Ketobacter alkanivorans: one gene and its partner. The protein of the gene in region 1 interacts with the protein of each later gene in a pairwise test. Links are inferred from orthologs where the notes say so. Each region holds a gene or a part of one and is shown on either strand. Other genes may lie near its edges.

Evidence for each region.
Region 2: the proteins of Kalk_RS16280 (region 1) and Kalk_RS09155 interact in binary tests that used the Escherichia coli proteins (3 or more experiments, as listed by UniProt). The link is inferred for Ketobacter alkanivorans from one-to-one orthologs.

What each region holds. Positions count from the first base shown.
Region 1 is NZ_CP022684.1:3,828,139-3,831,378, reverse strand. What follows is about bases 145-3,060. They hold Kalk_RS16280 (glutamate-5-semialdehyde dehydrogenase), read left to right. Parts: upstream 145-933; coding sequence 934-2,187; downstream 2,188-3,060. Other genes in these bases: rsfS (ribosome silencing factor), read left to right, coding at 2,838-3,060; nadD (nicotinate-nucleotide adenylyltransferase), read left to right, coding at 2,168-2,845; Kalk_RS16285 (response regulator), read left to right, coding at 145-847. Also shown: more of Kalk_RS16285, read left to right, coding at 1-144; more of rsfS, read left to right, coding at 3,061-3,179; 23S rRNA (pseudouridine(1915)-N(3))-methyltransferase RlmH, read left to right, coding at 3,215-3,240. UniProt on the Escherichia coli protein: Catalyzes the NADPH-dependent reduction of L-glutamate 5-phosphate into L-glutamate 5-semialdehyde and phosphate. The product spontaneously undergoes cyclization to form 1-pyrroline-5-carboxylate.
Region 2 is NZ_CP022684.1:2,115,836-2,119,097, reverse strand. The notes cover bases 95-3,032. They hold Kalk_RS09155 (LytR/AlgR family response regulator transcription factor), read left to right. Parts: upstream 95-1,159; coding sequence 1,160-1,906; downstream 1,907-3,032. Other genes in these bases: Kalk_RS09145 (uroporphyrinogen-III synthase), read left to right, coding at 2,879-3,032; hemC (hydroxymethylbilane synthase), read left to right, coding at 1,947-2,882; Kalk_RS09160 (sensor histidine kinase), read left to right, coding at 95-1,007. In the rest of the region: more of Kalk_RS09160, read left to right, coding at 1-94; more of Kalk_RS09145, read left to right, coding at 3,033-3,262. UniProt on the Escherichia coli protein: Member of the two-component regulatory system BtsS/BtsR, which is part of a nutrient-sensing regulatory network composed of BtsS/BtsR, the low-affinity pyruvate signaling system YpdA/YpdB and their respective target proteins, BtsT and YhjX.

The DNA of each region.
Region 1 (3,240 bases):
CGAATTCGATCAGATACCGATTGTAGTGATCACAACCGAACAGGAAAAACCCGTCCTGTATGACCTGCTCAGCCTGGGCGTGAGTGACTTCATCCAAAAACCATTCCGCGAATTGGAATTGCGCAGCCGGGTGCAAGCGCACCTGCGCAACCGGGTACTGGTGCAAGAACAATTTCGCCTGAACCAGGAGCTGATCGAATTCAGTGCCCTGCTGGAAGAAAAAATATCCGAGCGCACCCGAGAAATCTTTGAAACCAATATAGAGACCATATACAAGCTGGCCACAGCCTGTGATCTTAAGGATGTGGACACCGCCAACCACATTGCTCGGGTGAAAGATTACGTAGAAGCGTTTTCACTGCATCTGGGCATCGACAAACGCACAGCAAAAGAATACGGCTATTCCAGCATGATGCACGATGTTGGCAAGCTGGGCATCCCGGACTCGATACTGCGCAAGCCTGGCCCGCTCAATGACGCCGAATGGGAGATCATGCGCACGCACCCCATCAAAGGCAAAGAGCTGCTGGGCAACCGCCCCTTTTACCAGCACGCAGCCGACATTGCAGTGGCCCATCACGAGCGCTTTGATGGCAGTGGCTACCCCTATGGCATTCAAGGCAAAGACATCCCCCTCAGTGCTCGCATAGTCTCTATTGTGGATATCTACGACGCCCTCACCAGCCGCCGCCCCTATAAAGAAGCCTGGAGCGTGGAGACCGCCTTTCAGGAGCTGCAATCCCTGTCCGGCCATCATCTGGATCCGTTTCTGGTGGCTGAATTTCTGAAATTGGGCCAGAGCGGCGAGCTTACCCGCATCAGTGGACGCTATTCACTGACGTCCTGATCGGCGCCCGCATAGCAGTGATGCTGGTTTAGCGGTATAATCCCGCTCTTGTTCCCAACCAATCAGTAAACAAGGTTACCATTCCCATGGATGTAAAAGCCTATATGACCCAATTGGGTCAACAGGCCCGTGCTGCGTCGCGCCAAATGGCGAAAGCCAACACCGGTGTAAAAAACGCTGCGCTTATCGCCATCGCAGAAGCCATCGAGGCTCAGCGCGAAGCACTGACAGCGGCGAACCAGATCGATCTGGACAACGGCCGTAACAATGGACTGGAGCCAGCTATGCTGGATCGTCTGGAGCTGACCCCCGCACGCATCGACACCATGATCGAAGGCTTACAGCAAGTAGCCGCCCTGCCCGACCCCGTCGGCGAAATCAGTGATATGAATTATCGCCCCAGCGGCATACAGGTAGGCAAAATGCGCGTACCTCTGGGTGTGATTGGCATCATCTACGAATCGCGCCCAAACGTTACGGTGGAAGCCGCAAGCCTCTGCCTGAAATCGGGCAATGCCACCATTTTGCGGGGCGGCTCTGAATCCATCAACAGCAATCAAGCCATCGCCCGCTGCATCGCTCAGGGCCTGGAGCAGGCAGGTCTGCCTCATAGCGCTGTGCAGGTCGTGGAAACCACCGACCGTGCTGCCGTTGGCGAACTGATCACCATGCCCGCCTACGTGGACGTAATTGTTCCCCGTGGCGGCAAAGGCCTGATTGAGCGCATCAGCAACGATGCCCGCGTGCCGGTTATCAAGCATCTGGACGGCATCTGCCATGTCTATATTGATGCCGAGGCCGATCCACAAAAAGCCATCGACATTGCCATCAATGCCAAAACCCATCGCTATGGCGTGTGTAACGCCATGGAAACCTTGCTGGTACACAGCGCCGTAGCGGATTTGATTCTGCCCAAGCTGGCGCAGTTATATGCTGAAAAAGGCGTGGAGCTGCGTGGCTGCGAGCAAACCCGCGCCATTATTGATTGCGTCAGCGCCACCGAGGCCGACTGGCAAACCGAATACCTGGCCCCCATTCTGGCGATCCGGGTAGTGGATGATCTGGATGCGGCAATCGATCACATCAACCAGTACAGCTCGCAGCACACCGAAAGCATTATCACCGAAAACTACACGCTGGCCCGCCGCTTCCTCGCCGAAGTAGACTCCAGCTCGGTGATGGTCAACGCATCCACCCGCTTTGCCGACGGTTTTGAATACGGATTGGGTGCCGAAATTGGCATTTCCACCGACAAAATCCACGCTCGCGGCCCGGTTGGGCTGGAAGGGCTCACCTCACAGAAATACATAGTGCTGGGCGATGGACAAATCCGCGTCTAACGCCACCGGCGTTCTGGGCGGCACCTTCGACCCGATTCACACCGGCCATCTGCGCCTGGCGTGGGAGGCTAAGTCGAGACTGTCACTGGACTTTGTACGTCTGGTGCCTTGTCACGTGCCGACTCATCGGGAATCGCCGGACACCACCGCCAAACATCGCCTCACCATGGCGGAGCTGGCCTGCATCGGCGTGCCCGGGTTTGAAGTGGATAACTGGGAAATCACCCGTAATGACCCCTCGTACAGCGTCAGCACTTTGCTGCACGTAAGGGAGCAGATCGGCGATGCTGCACAGCTGGTGTTTATTATGGGGATGGATGCCTTCAACCAGTTCAGTAACTGGCATGAATGGCAAACGATTCTCACCGTGGCACACCTGTGGGTAGCCCATCGCCCAGGCAACAAGCTGCCCGAAGACGACACCACCGAATACCAGTTGCTGCAACAACTGCAATGCCCGGCCGATGAGCTGAAAACCTGCCCGGCCGGCAAGATCCACGTACACGAAACCACCGCACTGGATATCTCCGCCACCAAGCTACGGCAACAGATTGCAGAGGGCATCACGCCCCGTTTTCTGTTACCAGACGCCGTTTGGGCCTATATTCAACAAAACAAACTTTACGGTTACAGGAACGAAAACAGATCCAATGACTGACCTTCAAACTCTGAAAGACATCACCATGAACGCTTTGGAAGACATGAAAGCCAAAGACATCGTGGTATTGGATGTCAAACCCCTCACCAGCGTTGCGGATCTGATGATCGTGGCCAGTGGAACCTCCAACCGCCACGTCAAATCCATTGCCGACAACGTTCGCGAGCAAGTCAAAAAGAACGGCATGATGCCTTTGGGCGTAGAAGGCGAGGATGTGGCGGAATGGGTGCTGGTGGATCTGGGCGACATCATCGTTCACGTCATGCTGCCGGACACCCGCCGCTTTTACGATCTTGAAAAGCTCTGGAGCATGTCTCCGGATCGCCAGGACTAAGCCTTTATCACCAAGGCCAAGCAGACAAGACCGATATGCGCGTTCGCCTGATTGCAGTGGG
Region 2 (3,262 bases), 1.7 Mb from region 1 along the record:
GCGATCGTCAATCGGTGTTCTTTCTGGTGCTGATTGCCGAGCTGTTTTCTCTGGTGATTGTGCTGGTTGGCAGCAGTTTAATGGCATTCGATTGGATGCAGTTGGGGCTGGTGTCGCTGTTTGTGCAGTGGGTGGCACTGTCCAGTGCGGCGATTCTTTGTAAGCTGAGGGGCTATCTGCGCAGCCTGCCGCAGCAGCGGGCGGTATTGCTAAGCTACCTGCTGATCCCTGCTAATACCTGGCTGATGAGCGTGCTCAGTCAGGTATGGTTCAGTTTCAACCCGCAAGGCTCACTGCTGGCGATCGTATTCTCCAATTCTGTGCTGACGCATGTGGTGATTGCCGCCATCATTGGTGGTCTGGTGATTCGCTATTTTTACCTGCAGGCCATGCTGATTGCCCGTCGGCAGTCAGAATTGCTGCACCGTATACAGGCATTGCAGTCTCGTATTCGGCCGCACTTTTTGTTCAATAGCATGAATATCATTGCCAGCTTGATTGAAACCGATCCTCGCACTGCTGAAACGGTGGTGGAGGATCTTTCTGCCTTGTTTCGGGCCAGCCTTCACCATGTGGGCAATCAGGTGCCGTTGGATGAGGAGTTCGAACTGTGCAATAAGTATCTCAATATCGAAAAGCTGCGCCTGGGTAAGCGCCTGGATGTGCAATGGGATATTCGCTCTGTACCTAAAGAGGTGATGATTCCGTTGCTCACCTTACAGCCTCTGCTGGAAAACGCGGTATTGCATGGGGTGCAGCCGTTGCCGCAAGGGGGGATCGTGGAGATTCGCGCCAGTTACTCCCATGGGGTGTTTGAGCTGACGATCACCAATCCTTTTGTGGAAAAGGGGGCTGATGTGGAATCCGGCGGCAACCGGATGGCCCTGGAGAATACCCGCAACCGGTTGGCGGCCCTGTACGGTGATCGCGCCAAACTGACCGGGTATGCCGAAGGTAGTCGGTATATCACCCGGTTGTCGTACCCTTATCCGGTTAAAACAGGTTGAATCTGGCCGCATAAGTATACAGAGTATCCAAAAAGGTTGAATTGGTGCTCTATTTTGGCTCCGGATCCATGCTAAGGTTATCAATATGACGAAAAGCTCACCTGATTCGTGCACCCAAAATAAGAGAACAATAAGAGAAGTGTGGTCCGATGATTCGAGTGTTGATATGTGATGACGAGCCCCTGGCTCGTGACCGTATGCGACGAATGTTGGAGAAAATCCCAGCAACCCTGTGTGTCGGGGAGGCCGAAAATGGCCAAGAGCTGCTGGAGATGGTCCCCCGAGTGCATCCTGAACTGATTCTGCTGGACATCCGTATGCCCGGTATGGACGGCTTGCAGGCGGCCTCCCGCCTCAGTGATGGTGACAACCCCCCTGCGATAATATTCTGTACTGCCTACGATGAGCATGCCATTGAAGCCTTCAAAGTGAATGCGGTGGATTACCTGCTGAAACCCGTGCGCCAGGAAGACCTGGAAGGTGCCCTCAGCAAAGCCAGCCGTATCAATAAGGCGCAGATGAGTGCCGTGCGCAAAGAGCTGGGCGAAGAGCATGACCCTGACAGCAGTGAGCGGGAATACATCAGTGCCCGCAGCCGTCGCGGCATCGAGCTGATCCCGGTGGCGGATGTGCGTTATTTTCTTGCCGATCAAAAGTACGTCACCGTGCGCCATAGTCAGGGCGAGACCTTGCTGGATGAAACCCTGAAGGATCTGGAAACCGAATTTGGCGAGCGCTTTTTTCGCATCCATCGCAATGCACTGGTGGCGCTGGACTACGTTGAGGGAATGGAGCATAAGGGCAGCCAATATCAGCTTAGAATACAGGGTATAGCCGAGCGTTTGACCGTCAGTCGGCGCCATGCCTCGGCGGTGAAGAAGCTGCTTCAAAGGCTCTGATGTGATAGGGTTGCTGCCATAGATATTGAGGCAGAACCCTATGACAGACAACGTATTACGTATCGCCACCCGACAAAGCCCCCTGGCCCTGTGGCAGGCCGAATATGTTAAATCCAAACTGGAGCAGGCCCACCCCGGCCTTCGGGTTGAGCTGTTGGGTATGAAAACCCGCGGTGATGTGATTCTCGACACGCCGCTGGCCAAAGTGGGGGGCAAAGGCCTGTTTGTTAAAGAGCTGGAAGTCGCCATGCTGGAGCAGCGTGCCGACATCGCCGTGCACTCCATGAAAGATGTTCCGGTGGAGTTTCCACCAGGACTTGGTCTGGTGGTGATCTGTGAGCGGGAAGATCCCCGCGATGCTTTTGTTTCCAATCATTATGAATCCATAGACGACTTGCCTCAGGGGGCGGTGCTGGGCACCTGCAGCCTGCGCCGTCAGGCCCAGGTGCGTGAGCGGCGTCCGGACCTTAAAATTGTCGACTTGCGGGGTAATGTTAATTCTCGCCTGGCCAAGCTGGATGATGGCCAGTTTGATGCCATTATTCTGGCTGCGGCCGGTTTGAAGCGTCTGGGTTTTGATGAGCGCATTCGTCGCGCCATGCCTGCCGAGGAAAGCCTGCCAGCGGTGGGGCAAGGCGCGGTAGGTATTGAATGTCGTCTGGATGATGCCCATACCATTGAATTGCTGCAGTGTTTGAAGCACGCAGACACCACCACGCGGGTGGCGGCGGAACGGGCCATGAATAATCGTCTGGAGGGTGGTTGTCAGGTGCCTATTGCCGGTTATTCTGTGCTCGAAGGCGATCAAATATGGCTGCGCGGGCTGGTGGGCGAACCGGATGGGTCCAAAATTGTACGTCATGAGGTCCGTGGCCCTCGCGATCAGGCAGAGGCTCTGGGCCACGAGCTGGCGGACGAGCTGCTGCGGCAGGGGGCCCGCCTGATTCTGGATCGGTTGTATCAGTCCGAACCATGAGCGAGTCGTTAACGGCAAGTCTCGACGGCGTTACCGTGGTGGTAACCCGGCCTCTGGATCAGGCTGCTGCCCTCCGGGAGCCCTTGTTGCAGGCTGGGGCCGAAGTCATCAGTTTGCCGACGCTGCAGATCGAGCCGATTGAGATCGGCCCGTTGCAGCGCAATCTGATACTGGATCTGGATCGATACGCCTTTGTCATCTGTGTTTCCTCCAACGCTGCGCGGCTGGGGTTGGATGCACTGTCGGATTACTGGCCTCAGTGGCCGGTGCAGCAGCAATGGTTGGCGGTCGGGCCTGCCAGTGGTGAGGCCATGTCAGGGTGGGGACTGAATCTGAAAACCGCCCAGCAGGGAGCCACCAGCGAGACTCTGCTGGATTGG